3 regions of the Limnospira sp. PMC 1279.21 genome follow, and region 1 is predicted to be linked to each of the others. Evidence: riboswitches for the same ligand, from Rfam matches in the RefSeq annotation. Region 1 holds a riboswitch; each other region holds the start of a gene.

Evidence for each region. A riboswitch is a leader RNA that binds a small molecule or an ion and turns the genes downstream of it on or off. The one in region 1 is predicted to bind cobalamin.
Region 2: another riboswitch for cobalamin. It lies ahead of P5683_RS17360 (energy-coupling factor ABC transporter permease); the one in region 1 lies ahead of metE (5-methyltetrahydropteroyltriglutamate--homocysteine S-methyltransferase).
Region 3: another riboswitch for cobalamin. It lies ahead of cobG (precorrin-3B synthase); the one in region 1 lies ahead of metE (5-methyltetrahydropteroyltriglutamate--homocysteine S-methyltransferase).

The regions. Positions count from the first base shown of each region.
Region 1 is NZ_JARPLU010000219.1:663-6,329, reverse strand. Features, by position in the region: partial or broken gene P5683_RS21780 (IS607 family transposase) at 1-27, opposite strand, end outside; cobalamin riboswitch at 256-401, shown strand; gene metE (5-methyltetrahydropteroyltriglutamate--homocysteine S-methyltransferase) at 738-3,020, shown strand; gene P5683_RS21770 (hypothetical protein) at 3,082-3,597, shown strand; gene P5683_RS21765 (hypothetical protein) at 3,678-3,863, shown strand; gene P5683_RS21760 (cytochrome c) at 3,916-4,464, shown strand; gene P5683_RS21755 (methyltransferase domain-containing protein) at 4,521-5,519, shown strand.
Region 2 is NZ_JARPLU010000125.1:1,143-7,959, reverse strand. Features, by position in the region: gene P5683_RS17380 (EAL domain-containing protein) at 1-2,673, shown strand, start outside; gene P5683_RS17375 (energy-coupling factor ABC transporter ATP-binding protein) at 2,681-3,532, opposite strand; gene cbiQ (cobalt ECF transporter T component CbiQ) at 3,516-4,319, opposite strand; gene P5683_RS17365 (energy-coupling factor ABC transporter substrate-binding protein) at 4,320-4,628, opposite strand; gene P5683_RS17360 (energy-coupling factor ABC transporter permease) at 4,637-5,392, opposite strand; cobalamin riboswitch at 5,412-5,573, opposite strand; gene P5683_RS17355 (glycosyltransferase family 2 protein) at 5,617-6,543, opposite strand; gene P5683_RS17350 (argininosuccinate synthase) at 6,666-6,817, shown strand, end outside.
Region 3 is NZ_JARPLU010000053.1:18,498-25,314, reverse strand. Features, by position in the region: gene cobG (precorrin-3B synthase) at 1-1,180, opposite strand, end outside; cobalamin riboswitch at 1,179-1,303, opposite strand; gene cbiE (precorrin-6y C5,15-methyltransferase (decarboxylating) subunit CbiE) at 1,319-2,545, shown strand; gene P5683_RS10480 (cobalt-precorrin-6A reductase) at 2,559-3,314, opposite strand; gene hemL (glutamate-1-semialdehyde 2,1-aminomutase) at 3,437-4,735, opposite strand; gene hisE (phosphoribosyl-ATP diphosphatase) at 4,833-5,435, shown strand; gene P5683_RS10465 (hypothetical protein) at 5,432-5,692, shown strand; gene P5683_RS10460 (response regulator) at 5,711-6,133, opposite strand; gene P5683_RS10455 (transglutaminase family protein) at 6,364-6,817, opposite strand, start outside.

The DNA of each region.
Region 1 (5,667 bases):
TTCCTTGGGTTTGACATATCTGGCAATAGGTTTATCCTCAACCCTTCTCGCTTATTATACCGTATTGCCCTAAAATATTAACCGAATTTGTGATTAAATCATGCTCTCGTGCCGTGGCTCTCCCATGGACTTTGGGCGGCTTGGCCGCTTGGTGAAACCCTAAGCCCTAGAAACCGGGTTGCTGACATCTATCGTTGTTCCCCCAGTTTACAGTAACTTTGCCATGATTTCGTCAAATCTCCGCTTTGTGTGTTATCATGCTTAAATATTGTCGGTTCTGATGGGGAGCAGCCATCAGACGTAAGGGGGAAAGTCCGGCGTAAATCCGGCGCTGTCCCGCAGCTGTGAGGAGAGACACAACTCTCTAAGTCAGAATGCCCGCCGAACTGTCTCCTCTGGAGATGCACCAAACTGTTATTTTTCGTCTGCGAGGTACGGATGATGGTTCGTTTAGCTTTTTCACAATTAATATTGCCTTCATTTTTTAGGACGACTCCCCTGGCGTTGCATGGGTAGCGCCCTGATTTGAAATTGCCATTTTGAGAAAACTAGCCTTATGTAGACATTGACTGGCAGATGGTCACTCATGCTAACGGTGACTTGAATCAGTCTGGTCTGAGTATTGCTTAACTCAATTGGGCAGATATTCTGCTGCTTTGAATTGTTCACTCCGCTGGTTTGTCGCGGGGATGGACTAGATTTCTATGACTATTTTCAGCGTTAGGACGCGACAATTTATGACCTTGGAAACATACACTCAAACCCGTCTGGAAACCGCGACTATCGGCTATCCTCGTATTGGTAAAAGTCGCGAGTTAAAAAAGGCATTAGAAGCCTTTTGGCGGGGTAAATCGGACGCAGAAACCCTCATCCAGACTCGGAATGAAGTTGAGTTCAAAAACTGGGAAACTCAACGACAAGCAGGCATCGATCGCATTGGTATTGGCGACATGAGCCTCTACGATCACGTTTTAGACTGGAGCATCCGCTTAGGCATCATTCCCGAACGGTTTGCATCCTTTAGCGGACTCGACCGTTATTTTGCCATGGCGCGGGGTAAGGATGGCATTGCCGCCCTGGAAATGACCAAATGGTTCGACACCAACTATCACTACCTCGTCCCAGAAATTCCCGAAACATTACAGCCAGCCGACTTTAGCGATTTCCTGCAAACCGTGCATCGCGCTCAAACCTTATTAGGCGATCGCGCTGTTCCCATTGTTTTGGGTCCGGTGACTTTGCTGCGGCTGAGTCGTTTGGAGATGAATCAAGACCAAGCGGGAAAACAACTAGGCGATCGCTATCTCCTGCTTCTCCAGGAACTCCAAAAAATGGGTGTCGCTGAAGTCCAAATCCATGAACCTGCTTTAGTCTTCGGAGATGCTGCCAACTTTAAACAACTCTATCAATCAACTTATCAATCTCTCAGCCAAGTCGGCTTACCCATTCACCTGGTCACCTACTTTGATGACTTGGGAGACAATTACCCCTGGGTGATGGAATTACCCGTCGCTGGCATTAGTTTAGACTTCACCCGTGGGCGTAACCTAGAGTTACTGCAACAGTATGGTTTCCCCGACGATAAAGAGTTGGGGGCGGGAATTGTCGATGCCCGCAATGTATGGAAAATTCGCCCGGACTCCGTTTTGTCAACCCTGGAAGCCATTTCCCGTGTCACCCCTAACCTGCGGATTCAGCCGTCTGCTTCCCTGCAATTTGTGCCATACGATGCCCAGCGAGAAACCAAACTCCCCGAACCCTTGCGGTCCGTTTTGAGCTTTGCTGAACAGAAGTTAGTAGAAATCACACTGCTGGCTGATTGGGCCGATCGCTCCTATGGAACCCAAGAACCTGACAAGTATCTGGAAGTCATCCTCCGGCAATGGCAAACCTTCCAGGAATTTAGCCCAGTTAATCAGGGGGTAAAAGAACGCCTGCAAAATCTGACCTCCCAGGATTTAGAGCGGACTTTGCCTTATGAACAACGTCAAGAACGCCAGCCCGTTTTGCCCCCATTCCCCACCACCACCATCGGGTCTTTCCCCCAAACCTCCGAAGTGCGGCAACTGCGGGTGAAACTGAAACGGGGTGACATTACCCAAGCCGAATATGAAGCGGCGATCGATGCCGAAATTGCCAAGTGCATCCAATTCCAAGAAGAAGCCGGACTCGATGTATTAGTGCATGGGGAATTTGAGCGCACCGACATGGTGGAATTTTTCGGGCAACAGTTATCAGGCTTTGCCTTTACTGAACATGGTTGGGTGCAAAGTTACGGCAGCCGTTGCGTGCGTCCCCCGATTATTTATGGAGATGTCGCCCGCACCGGACCCATGACAGTTCGAGAGTTCAAGGTAGCCCAATCCCTGACCGATAAAATTGTCAAAGGGATGCTAACCGGTCCGGTCACCATGATTAACTGGTCATTTACCCGCACCGATATTCCGCGCAGTAAACAAGCCATGCAGATTGCCTTAGCCTTGCGGGATGAAGTAGCCGACTTAGAAGCCGCGGGGGCGAAGATGGTACAAATTGATGAACCTGCCTTGCGGGAAGGGCTGCCTCTGAAGCCAGAACGTTGGGATGAGTATCTATCCTGGGCGGTGGATGCTTTCCGTCTGTCTGCGGCTATAGCCAAACCGGAAACCCAAATCCATACCCATATGTGTTACTCGGAATTTGGGGATATTATTGGGCATATTGAGCGGTTGGATGCGGATGTGTTGTCCATTGAAAATAGCCGCAGCAATAACGAAACCCTGTTTGAAATTACTGATGCGGGCTACAAACATCAAGTGGGGAACGGCGTTTACGATGTTCACAGCCCAGCAGTTCCCAGCACAGAACAGATGGTGCAACAGTTAAAAACCGGGGTCGCCAATTTACCTGTACAACAGATTTGGGTTAATCCCGATTGTGGCTTGAAAACAAGGGGTTGGGAAGAGGTGATTCCTTCCCTAAAAAATATGGTGGAGGCGGCGAAAATTCTGCGCCAGGAAGCTAATTTGACTGAAAAATAACTGATGTCTAAATCCCCCGTTTCCTAACGGGGGAGTCTGTGCAAACCACCTGGGATTTCTTATGAATGGAACAGATAGCCCGACCAAGGAACCGCCCAATCCGCCGATGAATTGGCAGCAAGATTTTATTGCTACAAATCTATTGTCTCTAGGCTATAACGCCTGGGTGGGGTATCTCAATGGTGAACGGGGTGCAGTGATTTGTAGCACCAATACGCCAACAGTAGGAATGGCGGGGGAGGTTTTTAAGGTTCACTATGTACCTAGATCGCGTCTCGCCGCTTTTCTGAATGCGTGGCTGGCTGCGCCTGACACAGTGATTCTGCGTCATCATTTTATGAATGCTCACATTTTGGAAGCTGTCGATACCTACAACCCCACCACAGAATTAGTGTTTCTGTTGGAGTCATTGAATCAGGTGACATTCTTCTACCTAAAAAATTTGCCAATTACTCCGCATAAGTGCTACGAGCAAATCTGCAAACACTGGGAAGAATTCCAGCCTGCGGATGATGGCTGCTCGGATTCAAGTCGCCAATCATATTCCCTCGGAAACCATAATTTATATGGCTTCTGAAAATTCTCTTGCTCGCTAATTTGGGGGCGAAAATATCATCGCCCCTTCAATTATTAACAACTTATGATGGCATAAATACGATGCTAAAATATTATCTGGATCGCTCTGGAAAAATTCCCGCTTCTGTCCATCCTTTTGTCAAACAGGAGGCGCTGGGTAAAGCTGAAAAAGCGCCTAAAAAGGGGAAAATTCAAGTTATAAATCGACTCCGAAATGGTTGGTTGGTAATTTGGCGATCGCTCTCCCAAAGACATGAAAAACCATAATTTATTACCCCGCCCACAAAACTCCATAAGTTTCTCATTCCAGACTAGCTTAATGACTAAATTTATCCGCTTTATTTGTACTCTGGTAATTGCTGTATTACTGGTTATTGGCGGAGGGTTTTTGATGAAAGTTTATCCCCATTATTTGACGGATACAACCAACAATAATGCCCTCAATGTCAGCCCAAATACTTCTTTGTCAGCCGTAGACAGGGATTTAGCGATCGCCTATCGTCGCCAATACATGAAAGCATTGTCAGCCCATTATCGTTCTCTGGAAGCGATTTTAGAAAAAGAGGCTCCTTTTGCTAATCAAACTCTAACCCACATTAATAGCTTATTATCCCTAGCTGAATATATGCCCGAAGTTTTCCCACATGGAACCGCTATGACTGACGCAGAGGGCTGGGGAGCCAAGCCATTAATTTGGTCAGAACCCGATGACTTTTCTCGACTGATTGCCAACTTTCAAGCTAATCTTGAAACCCTGAAAACTATGGTTAATAATTCACCAAATCCAATTAATGCGATCGAGTCATTTACAAAAGTGAGGCAAACGTGCTTAGATTGTCATAGCATTTATCGAGTGCGCCAACCTTAACCCAGAAACCTAGTGGCTTTAGTTCACGCCATCCTAGATTATAACACAATTATACCATGTTCAACCTTTTTTTAATCACCATTAGTCTGCTGTTATTAGCAATTGTGGTAGGATTAACACTTTACCTGCTTTCCCCTCGCAAATATCAATCCGCCGATTCTGTTGCCAACTCCTATGATGATTGGACTAATGACGGCATCCTGGAATTTTACTGGGGGGAACATATCCACCTCGGTCACTATGGTTCACCGCCACAACCCAAAGACTTCCTGAAAGCTAAAGAAGACTTTGTGCATGAAATGGTCCGTTGGGGGGGATTAGACCGCCTTCAGACCGGCACAACAGTTTTGGATGTCGGTTGTGGTATCGGTGGCAGTAGTCGCATTCTAGCGCGAGATTATGGCTTTGCCGTCACAGGTATTACTATCTCTCCAGGGCAAGTCAAACGCGCCCAGGAACTCACCCCAACCGACCTCAATGCGCGGTTTCAGGTAGATGATGCCTTGGCATTATCTTTCCCCGATGCCAGTTTTGACGTGGTTTGGTCTATTGAAGCCGGACCCCATATGCCGGATAAAGCCCAATATGCGCGGGAGATGATGCGGGTGTTAAAACCCGGTGGGGTGCTGGTGGTGGCGGACTGGAATCAACGAGACTCGCGCCAAAAACCCTTGAACGCCTGGGAAAAGGTAGTCATGCGGCAACTGTTGGATCAATGGGCTCATCCGGCTTTCTCTAGTATTGAAGGCTTTGCGGAAGAACTCGCGGCGACCGGGTTGGTATCTGGTGAAGTCACCACCGCAGACTGGACCGCCGAAACTCTACCCTCTTGGCTAGATTCCATTTGGCAGGGGATAATCCGTCCAGAGGGGATTATCCGCTTTGGGGTGACGGGATTGATTAAATCCTTGCGAGAAGTCCCCACATTCCTGTTAATGCGGTTAGCCTTTGGGGCGGGTTTGTGCCGATTTGGGATGTTTCGGGCTGTTCGCGCTGCTGCACCGGTTGAGGAGATGGCTGTATCGACTCAAACCAGTGAAGCGTTACCAAAATAATCAAGATTTGAAGTCTCTATCTTCAAATGTTAATTAAGGGGAAAAGTCAACACCGTTCTCTTGATTGGAGCCGCCGCCAATTATGCTAAAATCCTGATCAACTCCTAGTGCCAGCATATGGCTGGCTTCTAGGACTGCTCCCATGGCA
Region 2 (6,817 bases), on a different contig from region 1:
GTGGGAACAGCCTGTTTAGTGGTGATTATACGTCCCCTAACTAATCAAATTAGCCAAGAAATCTGGGAACGCCATAAAGCGGAGGCGGAATTAATTAAAGAAAAAAACTTTACCCAAACCTTACTAGAAGCTAATCCGGCTTTTTTTATAGTCCTAGATGTGGAAGGAAAAGTCAAATTCATGAATCCCTCGATGCTGAATACTCTAGGCTATAAGCAAGAGGAAGTGGAAGGGATGAACTACAGCGCCACATTTGTGCCGAAGGAAGAGGGAAAATCAGCGCCCTGGGTATTTGAATTAATGATTAATCGTCGCCTCCCCATACGCACGGAAGAAACTATGATCACGAAAGACGATCGCGAAATTATTGTAGAATGGTATGGTCGTGCGGTTTTTAATAAAGAAACAGATGAATATGAATATTTTGTGGGGGCTGGTTTAGATATTACCGATCGCAAACGCGCCGATGAAGAACTCCAACTACTTCAACAAATTACCCACGCTGTCAGCATCGCCGTAGATTTTGACTCAGCTTTAGCAGTGGCTTTAGATCTTCTTTGTCAAACCACAAGCTGGGAATTTGGGGAAGCATGGATTCCTAACCCTGAACAAACTCATCTGGAATATAGTTTAGTTAGCTATCAAGAAAAACCAGATTTCGCGGGTTTTTATGAACAGAGTAAAAAGTTTTTACTGGGTGTAAATGATGGTTTAGCCGGGAGGGTATGGGCTGGTCAAGAACCGGAATGGGATCGAGATATTTCTGAGGAATCTCAGGCTAATTTTTCCCGCTATTCTCTGATTAAACAATATGGGTTTAAAGCGGGGTTGGGTGTGCCGATTTTAGCAGATAATCGGGTGTTGGCGGTGTTAGTGTTTTTGATGTCAATGCCGCGCGAACAAGATAATCGCTTAGTTAAACTGGTGTCTTCAGTGGCTATGCAATTGGGTTCGGTATTTCAACGGAAGCAAGCAGAGGAGAAATATCGAGATATTTTTGAAAATGCTTTAGAGGGAATTTTTCAAATTGACCTACAAGGAAAGTATATTAGTGCTAACCCGGCTTTAGCTCAAATCTTGGGCTATGACTCTCAACAACAACTGTTGGTTAGGGGTAGCCAAATTAAGAATGTTTATGCTGATCCGGAAACTTATAATAGGTTTATTAATCTTTTACAAACTCGGGGTTCAGTTTCTAATTTTGAAGCCCAAGTTTATCGGCGGGATGGTGAAGCAATTTGGATCTGGCAAAATGCGCGGGCTATTTATAGCGATCGCCATAACCGTGTGCTTTACTATGAAGGGTCAATTATGGAAATTACCCACCTGAAAGAAACGGAAGCTAAACTGCGTCATAGCGCCTCCCATGACTCTCTTACCGATTTATGGAATCGGGCATTTTTCCTAGATAAATTAGATGATTCTATTAGAAAGTGTAAGACCCTAGATAATTATCAATTTGCTATTCTGTTCTTAGACCTGGATGGGTTCCAATTTATTAATGATAGCCTCGGACACGCCATCGGCGACCAACTGCTAATCGAGGTTAGTAAGCGGCTTACAGATTCTGTGGATTCACATATCCTCGCACGATTGGGAGGGGATGAGTTCACGATTTTATTAGAAAATATTAGGGATATTCAAGAGGCGATCGATGTGGCGGAAAGGATTCAGGAATCCTTAAAATTGCCGATATTCCTCGAAAAAAATCAGATTTTTACGGGTGCGAGTATTGGTATTGTTGAGGGTAACTCTAATTATCAAAGTTCTCCAGAGGTATTAAGAGATGCAGATACGGCCATGTATCGCGCTAAAAGGCAAGGAAAAGGCTGTTATGTGGTTTTTGACTCGACGATGCGAACCAATGCTCTGCGGCGCTTATACCTGCAAACCCAGCTACGTTTAGCGTTACAAGAACAACAGTTTGAGCTGAACTATCAACCTATTATTGAACTATCGACGGGGACTATTGCAGGATTTGAGGCTTTATTGCGTTGGGACCACCCCCAAGAGGGTTTGATATCCCCGGCTGAGTTTATCCCCATAGCTGAGGAAGCGGGTTTAATTGTTGATATTGGGGAATGGGTATTGCGACAGGCTTGTTTTCAGTTAAGCGAATGGAAAGAGAAATTTGCGGTTTATTCTAATTTGATGATGAGTGTTAACCTGTCTTCTCAGCAATTTACTAATGATTTAAGTCGGCGCATTAGCAAGATTTTAGTTGAGACGGGGGTGGCGGGTTCGGAGTTAAAATTAGAGATTACAGAAACGGCGATTATGAATGACCCGGAATTAGCGATCGCCACTTTACAACAACTCAAACAACAACAAATCAAAATTTGTATTGATGACTTTGGTACAGGTTACTGTTCGTTGGGTTATCTGCATAAATTCCCAGTAGATATCCTCAAAATTGACCGCTCATTTGTTAGTCAAATTCCCGAAGGTGAGGATAAGCGGGAAATTGTCCGGGTCATTGTGGCTTTGGCTGAAAGTCTGAAGATGGATGCGATCGCCGAAGGTATTGAAACTGCCGAACAACTCCACCATTTACAGAATTTTAAGTGTAAATATGGACAGGGTTATTTTTTCTTCCGTCCCCTCAATTGTCAAGCGGTAGAAGCATTATTAAACCATGATCAAAGGGGATTACCACTACCTGCCCAATTTTAACCAAATTTTAAGAATTTGACCGCCAATAGCGATCGCGTATCTGTTGCTGAATCTGATTTAACTGTGGTTGAGATAAAGCCATATTCTCAGCTTGTAACCAATTAATTAAATCCCCCACTAAAGGAACCCCCAAACCTAAATCTTGGAGTTGTTGACTTTGACTAAAAACGGCTTCTGGTGTACCTTGAAAAGCCAGTTTTCCCCTATCAAGTACCAAAACCCAATCCGCCCAGGCTTCGACAAAATCCAAATTATGAGTAGCGATAACCACAGTAGTTCCTCGCTGTTGAATCTGATTTAATAAGCAGTGAAAATTAGTAACTTGATAGGAGTCAAGATAAGCCGTAGGTTCATCCAAAAACAAGAGTTGTGGCTGCAACACCATTATATCAGCAATTGACACCCTTTTTTTCTGCCCCAAACTCAGATAATTAATCGGGAAATCCGCCAAACCCACTAAATCAAATTCAGCCAAAATTTGGCGCACCCGTTGAGCAATTTCTGAGGTAGATAAACCCAAATTACACAAGCCATAGGAAATATCTTCTGACACGGTAGTTGCTACTAACTGCTGTTCAGGATTTGGGAACACTAAACCCACCTTTTGGCGCAATTGATTCAACCATCGCCGTTTATATTGTAGCGGTTGACCTCGCCAACTAATCACCCCGGACTGAGGACGATATAACCCATTAGCTAATCGAAATAAGGTAGTTTTTCCGCAGCCATTACGTCCAATGACAGCATAACGCTGATATCTACCAAATTGACAAGTGATATTTTCCAGAGTTGGCTGCTGACTACCGGGGTAAGTATACTGAACATTATCAAATTCTAGTAACTCAAATTCCGATGACATACAACCATCCAATAATCACCAATAATAGTAGACAACCACAACATCCTTCCCAGGTATATCGAGGGTTGGATTGATGGCGAGAAACCGACCAAACCCGCAACTCTCCGTTAAACCCCCGCGCGGTTAATCCTAAACAAATTTGTCGATAATTTTCTAGGGTTTGTTGGAGTAGTTGACTGGTGACAATTCCTAAACTGCGGATTGTAGTTTTCCAGTCACCATAACCGATACGAACCTGTTGAGCGATTAATAATTGACTAGCGGTTTCAGTTAACATAAAAATAAACCGATACATTAACATTAATAGTTCTGTGATTAAACTGGGACAGCCAATCTTACGGAAAATTCTAATGATTTCGACGAAGGGGGTAGTGAGTAAAAGAAAATACATACAGGAGCTTAAAACTAGGGAGCGAGTTAGTAGAAAACCAGCTTGTTGCATTCCTTGATTACTGAAATATATCAAGATATTACCTAGGTTAAATTCCCAGATAATATCAGTTTTAATTAATTCAATATTAGCTGAATTAACCACCCCCAATAGTAAGGCGGGAATGCTAGTTAACCAAAAACTGAAGGGGATGGCTTGCAATTTCAGATAAATTCCTAGGGGAATTTTAGCGTAAATCACGACCCAAATTGTCACCCAAATGGTGATCAATATTTGCAGGAGGGGGGGAGCCGCCAAACTGAGACAAAACAGGATGGCGGCAAAGGCTAACTTATGTTCTGAGGGTAAATACCTTAACCGATTGGTATAGGCGATCGCATCAATTTGATGGTACATTTAGGATGAGCGATTTTTGCCTTGTTTACGGCCTTTATATAAGCCAATCACATAGCCGACGATACCCGCACCAATAGCAGCTTGAGAAACAAATAACAGGCTCTCAATTTCGCCACTGGGAACTTCTAAGATAGGTTCAAACCAGGGTTGATAATTGGGTTGAATTTCGCCGATGAGATTTTCGGCTTGTTCATCGGCTCCCTCATAGTCTCCTCGGATAAAAATTAGCGGCGTTACGGATAAAATAACGACGGCTAAAATCATCCACAAATTGCCATTTTTTACAGGTTTATCAGAAGTTGGTGTCATGATTTTACTTAGCTATTAGCTTTCCCAATTTTCAAGGTTTGCAGTTCTTCTGAGGCGTAGGACTCTAACCAATTCCAAACTACCAGCGTTAATAGTCCCTCACTAATTGATAGGGGAATTTGAGTGACTGCAAAAATCCCCGCAAATTTGATAAAGGAAGCCATAACCCCCCCAGAAGCAGCCGGAAAAGCTACGGCTAACTGTATGGAGGTAATTAAATAAGTGGCTAAACTTCCCAAGGCTGCTGCGAAGAAAATACCTAACTTTTGTTGGTTAAATTGGCAGAATAGTTGATAAATGCCATAGGCAACCCAAGGGCCGACAATCGCCATAGAAAATACATTAGCTCCCAAGGTAGTTAAACCGCCGTGAGCGAGTAATACGGCTTGGAAAAGTAGGACTAAACTGCCTAAAACTGTCATCACTGACGGTCCGAATAAAACCACTCCTAATCCGGTTCCGGTGGGGTGAGAACAACTCCCTGTAACTGAGGGGATTTTTAGAGCTGACAGGACAAACGTAAAGGCTCCTGCTAGGGCAATTAATAGCTTTAGTTCGGGGTTGTTTCGGGTAATTTTGGTGAGTTTTTGAAAACCAATAACCCAGAAAGGGATGATTAACACCCACCAAAAAATTGCCCAGGTAATAGGTAAAAAACCTTCCATAATGTGCATTGCTTGAGCTGGAGTGGCTGCACCTATTACCAAATAAAATGTTAACCCAATCATGGCGATTAGGTGTATCATTCGATGATTTTTGCTCATCTGTACCTCGCAGATTTGTGAGTGAGAAATAACTATAGGCGGGCATCCTGACTCACAGATGGGGTGGACAAATTAGCCGGAAATCTGATTACAGTTGCGGGACAGCGCCGGATTTACACCGAACTTTCCCCATTACTCCTAGTGGCTGTTCCCCACTAGAACCTATAGTTGGCGCTATTGTATCATGTGTAGGTCAACAGTGAACCAAGCTGGCAAATATTTAATTAAGTTTGCTCTCGCCTGGCCCAATATTGTTGGACGGCTTGGACGTTATACCAATTTAAAAAAATCCGAGAAATTTCTAAGGCTAATTGAGGCTGACCACGATTAATTAACCACTGTAAAAAATGCGCCATGGTCCTTTCATTGAGTTGACCTCTTAGGGATAAAATGCCCCAGAGTATCCGATGCAAAATGGTCATTTGAATCATCATTTTGACTGACCAGGTAGGATGTTTTTGATAGAAAACTACCCCCATTCTGCCTCTTTGTTTTTCTTTTTCAATTAGGGCGGGTATTTGGTCTAAGTTAAAGGGGGGATGCCAATGATATCCGACGGCGGCGGGGCATTTGATTAATTTTAAGCCTAATTTTTTTAGCCTAACTCCTAGTTCCAGGTCTTCCCAACCATAAAGCTGAAATTTAGGGTCAAATAATCCGGCTTCGATTAGCCAATGGCGGGCGATCGCCACATTTCCGGTGGCAAAATAAGCGGCAGAAAAATCGGTGATTTTATAGGGTTCTGTGGTGGGATTTTCAAAATTGCAGGTATTCACAACTCGACCATAGGTAAAGATGCGATCGCTTTTTTGAGAGTTGGCAATTAAGGCGGTAGCGTGAGCGGCAAGAAAGCTATCAGTTACCACCAAATCACTATCGATAAAAACAATCAGATCTCCCCTCGCCTGTTCAACTCCCAAATTTCGCGCCGCCGCTGGTCCCTGGTGGTCTTGCTGGTAGATGCGAAGATGGGGAAATTCGAGGGTGTTAGTTCCCAACCATTCCACAGTCCCATCAGTGGAACCATCATCGACTAACACCACCTCATAGCCAGTCACGGCGGCGCTATAGGTTTGATTTTCCAATGCTCTCAGACACTTCTGTAAAATCGGCAAACGGTTATAGGTAGGGATAACAACGCTAAAAAACATATATTTTCTGGGACAGTTGGCGATGCTCTGCAACTATAACCTAATTGTTACAGCCTTACTTTTCAATGGTGGCGATTGGGGTGATAATGAAATGTTTGTTGATCTAGGAGCTTTGGTAGATTATGGGTCGCGCTGAAAAAGCTGTACTTGCCTACTCTGGTGGTGTAGATACCTCTGTCTGTATTCCTTATCTCAAAAATGAGTTTGGGGTAGCTGAAGTAATTACTGTGGCGGTTGACTTGGGACAAGGTGATGAACTAGGACCAGTGAAACA
Region 3 (6,817 bases), on a different contig from region 1:
ATTGGGAAGCGTGAGTTTGAGTGTGGGTAAGTGATGCGGCACAGCCAGGCTTACCACCACAAGCAGCGATCGCCACTTGATTTGACTCAATTTCCGCGAAGCCTAATAAAGATAGTTTCGGCAATAATTGGCTGATTTGTTGATGGGGAATATCTGGCATTATAATTGTTTGCCAAGGGGTTAATCTTAACTCGGCATTACCAAAGGTTTCTGAAAGTTCGACTAATCCTAACCATTGTTGTGCATTAATTTGTCCTAGGTGTAATGATATCCCAATATAACACAATTCGGCGTTTTTTTGGGGATAAATTCCTAAATGATGATAGGGTTGGCTGGGGGTAGGTTCAGCGGACAATATCGGCAAGGGCTGGGTTAGTTGGCTGTTGACTTGCTGGATATATGTATCTAATCCTAGATGGTCAATTAGCTGTTTCATCCGAGGCTTTTTCCCGGTATCTAAGGGGTTGTTTCGGACATACTCCCCATAGACATTAATAAGGGTAGCGACTACAGATAAACATTGTTCTGGCGTGATGACAAGTTGGGTATTATATAGCTTTTTATCTCCGGCGATCGCCAACTGAAAATTAATGCTATTATTCCCATCATCTACCGAGATCGCATTAAGCTGAATCTGATTATATCGATGTTCCCAAGCCACCGGAGAACGGATACCAATTCCCACAGTCCCCCCCCCATCAACTCCGATGCTAAACTTAGGACTAAGTTCGCCAATTAACGGGTGATTTTGAATCAGATTATCCAGGGCTTTAATCAGGGGACGAGTATCAATTAACTCCTGGCTATCAATTCCCGCCGTCGGACTACCCATAATATTGCGTAGGTGGTCTATGTGGGGATTTTGAGCAGCTAAATTTAATTTTTGCAGCATCTCAAAAACGGCGCTAGTTGGTGGTTTTTGCACTCCCCGAATTTGTAAATTAGCGCGATTAGTTACTTGTAGCGTCCCTCCCCACTCCGTTAATAAATCACCCAATAATTTACCCTGTTTACTATTAATTAATCCGCCCGGAGTCCGAATGCGGATTAAAAAACCATCCTGGGCGTGGGTTCCATAAAATAGACCCGGACAAACATTTGCTTTAACTAACCAATTCATGGTGATTTGTTTCTCCATGCGACGCAGAGAATGAGCCGCAAAATTAGCTGATTTTGACAACTCATCAATAACTTGTAGTTGGCATTCTGACTCAGAAAATTGTATTACAGTTGCGGCACAGTGTCGGAATCTCACCGAACTTTCCCAACGACAAGCCCAAATACTATATCATGAATACTGGTATTTTAACTATAAATCATGGTCAGCAGGGATTTTTCCCACAAATGGTTATCAATTGTAGGAATTGGGGAAGATGGGTTAGAAGGGTTAAGCGCCACGGCGCGATCGCTTTTATCTATGGCTTCAGTAGTTGTCGGTGGTCAACGTCATTTAGCAATGTTACCCCCGGAGGATAAACGAGAAAAACTCCTCTGGACTTCTCCTCTGGATGAGTCGATCGCAGAAATTATCCGCCGCCGTGGTCAACCCGTCTGTGTTTTAGCTAGTGGCGATCCGATGTGGTATGGTATTGGCGTTACCCTTACCCGTCGCCTACCCCTTGAGGAAATTACTATAATTCCTTCTCCCTCTACATTTAGCCTAATTTGTAGTCGTTTGGGTTGGTCTGTAACCGATGTAGAAACCCTGAGTTTATGTGGTCGTCCCCTGGCTTTATTAAATCGGGTAATTTATGGGGGTGCGCGTCTGTTAATTTTAAGTGCTAATCGTCGCACTCCCGCCGCCGTGGCTGAACTCCTAACACATCAAGGATTTGGTGATAGTTTAATCGTGGTGTTGGAACATTTGGGAGGCAAAAAAGAGAGACAAATTTCGGGTATCGCTTCCTCTTGGGATGTTGACGAAGTGGCTGATTTAAATGCGATCGCCGTAGAGTGTATTAGTTCTAATCCCGTTAACTTTTCCCCTAGTTTCCCGGGACTTCCTGACAGCGCCTACCACCACGACGGACAGTTAACTAAACAGGAGGTCCGAGCGATTACTCTCAGTCGATTATCTCCCCTACCGGGACAACTTTTATGGGATGTCGGTGCAGGTTGTGGGTCCATTGGTATTGAGTGGATGAGAAGCGATCGCCGTTGTCAAAGTATCGCCATAGAACAGCATCCCAGACGCTTAGAATATATTGCTGATAATGCCACAGCTTTAGGGACTCCAGACCTGAAAATAATAGCCGGAAAAGCACCCGAATCATTAATTAATTTACCTTCCCCTGATGCCATTTTTATTGGTGGTGGTATTACCACCCCAGGTCTATTAGAAACCTGTTGGGAAAAATTGCGATCGGGAGGTCGTCTAGTGGCTAATACAGTCACAGTTGAGAGTGAGTTACTTCTGTTACAATGGCATAATAAATTAGGGGGGGAACTTACCCGAATTGGCATTGAAAGAACTGCAGCCATTGGCAATTTTTTAGGCTGGAAACCCTTAGCTACTGTCACTCAATGGTCAGTGCTGAAACCATAACTAAAAAGGCGGTTTATTGTTGGTGTAACCAAGCGATCGCCGACTCAATATCAGCCACTGTTTCCCCCATAGGAATGGGAGGACGTTGCACCATAACCACAGGTAATTTCAACTCTCGCGCCGCCACAATTTTGGCGTAGGTAGCATCACCGCCGCTATTTTTACTAACAATTGCACCCAGTTGATATTCCCGTAAAATTGACAGTTCATCTATCACCGAAAACGGCCCCCTTTGTAACAATAATTCCCCCCTAGGTATAGGTAAATTCGGCTGAGGTGGGTCAATCATCCGCATTAAAAACCAGATATCTTTTAGTTCAGCATAGGCGGAAAGTTCCTGACGACCAATAGTTAAAAATACCCGTTCAGCTAACCCTGATAAAACCATAGTAGCCTGTGAGTGACTATCCACCTCAACCCAGTTATCGCCGGGGACTTTTTCCCAAGCCGGACGGACAACCATTAACCGTTTAATTCCACATTCATTAGCTGCTATAGCCGCGTGGTCAGAAATTTGGGCAGCAAAGGGGTGGGTAACATCAATTAAAATATCAATTTTTTGTTGTTTTAAATAGTCGATTAAACCCTGAACACCGCCAAAACCCCCAATCCGAAAAGCCGCCGGGTCTTTCGGGGTAACTGGCTGTTGAGTGCGACCCGCAAAAGAAGCGATCGCCTCTATATTCGCCATAGTTTGAACCCTATCATATAGGGCTGTCGCTTCCGCCGTTCCTCCCAAAATCAAGATTTTTTTACAGTAATTACTCATCCAAATTAATAGGTTAAGATTAGCCCGATAAACCCCAGCAAAAACCAGGTTTTCTATGGGAATTCCAGACAGACTTAACCATCAATTCCATAAAAAACCCAGTTCTTGACTGTCAGAATTATCTACAGACCAGATAAAACTTCCCGCGCCGCCGCCAGAGTTTGATCAATATCTTCCTCAGTATGCACAAAAGAAGTAAAACCAGCCTCAAATTGTGAAGGAGCCAAATAAATACCCCGTTCTAACATACCTCGATGGAAGCGACCAAACTTCGCCAAATCAGACTTTTTAGCATGATCATAATTATGAACAGGTCCCTCCGTAAAAAAGAACCCAAACATCGCGCTAATTTGGCCACCACAGGCTGCATGACCTGTTTCTTTAGCAATTTCCAATAAGCCATTACTCAGCTTTTTGGTAATTTGGTCGAGATATTCATAAGTCCCCGGCTTTTGCAATAGTTCCAGAGTCTTAATTCCCGCCGTCATGGCTAGGGGATTTCCTGATAGGGTTCCCGCTTGGTACATGGGACCTGCTGGCGCGACCATAGCCATAATATCCTGACGACCGCCATAGGCTCCCACAGGTAAGCCACCACCGATAATTTTACCCAAAGTAGTTAAATCTGGGGTAACACCAAATTTTTCTTGAGCGCCACCGTAAGCAATGCGGAAGCCAGTCATCACCTCATCAAATACCAGTAAAGCGCCATTTTCCTCGGTCAGCATCCGCAAACCTTCCAGGAAACCCGCATCAGGAGGAATAAAGCCAGAGTTGCCTACAACGGCTTCTAGGATGATACCTGCGATTTGACCTGGATTTTCCGAAAATAGTTTTTTGACCGCTTCTAGGTCATTGTAGGGGGCGTTGAGAGTGTTTACAGTCACGTTTTTAGGTACGCCGGGAGAATCGGGTAAGCCGAGAGTCGCCACACCCGATCCGGCTTTGACTAGGAACATATCCGCGTGGCCGTGGTAGCAGCCCTCAAATTTGATGATTTTTTCGCGACCCGTAAAGGCTCGCATTAGTCGCAGTACGGACATACAGGCTTCCGTACCAGAGTTGACAAACCTTACCATTTCGATGCTGGGAACAGCGTCGATCACCATTTCCGCTAAAACGTTTTCTAGGGCGCAGGGTGCGCCGAAACTGGTCCCTTTTTCTAGCGCTTCGTGGAGAGCGGCGATTACTTCTGGGTGAGCATGACCGCAAATAGCTGGCCCCCAAGTGCCAACATAGTCAATATATTGGTTCCCGTCAACGTCCCAAACGTATGCTCCTTTGACGCGATCGAAAACTATGGGTTGACCGCCAACGGATTTGAATGCACGCACTGGGGAGCTAACCCCCCCTGGCATGATTTTTTGGGCGGCGCTGAAGATTTCCTCCGATTTTGTTGTTTTTAATGGGGTGCTTACCACTTTAATCTCCTTATGCTTAATATGTTTGGATGCTGTGGTGCCAAATTTGCTAACGGTGAGACACAAAATGATATTCTAAACAGTAGTGGTGTTTTTTATGAAATTTAGTGGAGTTATGGCAGCCGGGAAACCCCCAGAATTGGGGAATCTGATTGATATTGATAAAATTCGTTACGATGATCAGGGCCTGGTAGCGATCGCCATTCAGGATATCTTAAATGGTGGGGTTTTGGCTTTGGGGTCGATGAACCGGGAAGCACTACAGAAAACCCTCGCGACTCAACAACTGTGGTGGGTTCAACAGTCACAGATTGAACTTTGGCATCCTGATATTATACTGGAGTCCATTAGCTATGACTACCGGGGCAATTTTCTGGTGGCTGGGGTTGCCTATTGTCCCTCGGAGTTAAATGGCTCTGGTGGACATACCTTGGCGGGTTTGTTTCGGGTAATTTGCGATCGCCGAGATCATCCAAATTCCCAATCCTATACCTGTCAGTTATTCGCCGGGGGAGATAATAAGATTCTCAAGAAAATCGGAGAAGAGGCGGCGGAAGTAGTTATGGCTTGTAAGGATGATGAGCCGCAGGCGATCGCCTCAGAAGTAGCCGATTTATTTTATCATTCCCTGGTGGCTCTGGCTTATCATCAGGTGGATTTACGGAAAGTTTATGAACAGTTAGAAGCACGTCGTCAATGAGTAAATTAACTCCGATTTCCTTAACGGTTCATTATATTAATGGGGAGTCCTACGAGTTTGAGTTTATGCCTCAGCAAACTTTGCAGGGTAGCGCTGTCAGTCCTCTGCAACAGATTTTGGGTTCCCATGAAATTATTATAGAGTTGGAGGATCGTTTGTTAGTAATTCCCATGGAAAATATACAGGCGATCGAGATTTCTCCACCCCCTAGCATTTTACCGGATACGGCTATTCGTAATGCTCAACAGGTGGATTAATGGAGTATTTGGCGACCTCTATTTGGGGTCATTTTCGGCTAGGACATCCCCCGCGATTTTGGCTTTAATTTGGTCAATAAAGGCTTGATGATCTATAATAGGTTTGGGGATGTAACCATCAGCGCCACTTTGGGCTAAGAAATATTCGCGATCGCTTTCATCCCCTTGGGCGGTCACCAAAATCACTGGTAAATTAGCAGTTTCAGGATTAGCTTTGAGCATTTGGGTAATTTTAATGCCATCAATGGGTTGACCCTCATAATAACTATTGTTTAGATAAATATCCATCAAAATCAGATCAGCTTGTTTAGAGGTTGCCATATTGATCACAGTTTCCACATCCTCAGTATGACAGGCAAGCATCCCACCTTTACGGGTGATAATTCTTTTAAATATCTGCCAATTAATCGGATTATCTTCAACTACTAAAACAGTTTTCATATTTTCACCCTCATTTGCAGAATTATAGTGACTCAACATACAGGCTATATGATTAGCATCTTCTATTCCACTGATTCTGTCGATCGCAATAAGTTCAGGATTTTCAGGTGATGGCTATGGTATCTGATGCCCATTTAGAGGCGAAAAGGATGGAAAAGTTCAGGACAATTGAATTCCTTATCTAGTATAGCAGTGGTATCGGTTGTTGATGTGACCGCTAAGATACTTAATCAACAGAGTTTTTCAATGGATAAATCATATTTCATCTGAGAATATGCTCCTCGCCCTCGAAAACTGCCGTTTATGGGACTAGCATATTCAGGAATAGCACTAGAAACCAGGGCGATATTGCGATCGCTGATAGCTAAATTCTGAGTCGGGTCATAACCCCGCCATCCCCCCCCCGGAAGATAAACCTCAGCCCAGGCGTGAAGATGGCGATCGCTATTATTTAGGTCCCCTTCCTGGTAGCCACTAACAAACCGAGTGGCCAAACCCATGGCCCGACAAGCCTCCATAAACAAAACCGTCAGATCTCGACAGGAACCCGCTTGCTGTCTCCAAGTAATCCCAGGGGGGAAAGCCGCCCCAGTTTCCCGAATAGTATAGCGACAAGTCCGATAAATGCGTTGATTTAAATCACTTAAAAACGTGAGAATCTCCCCCCGGGAACCATGCCAAATT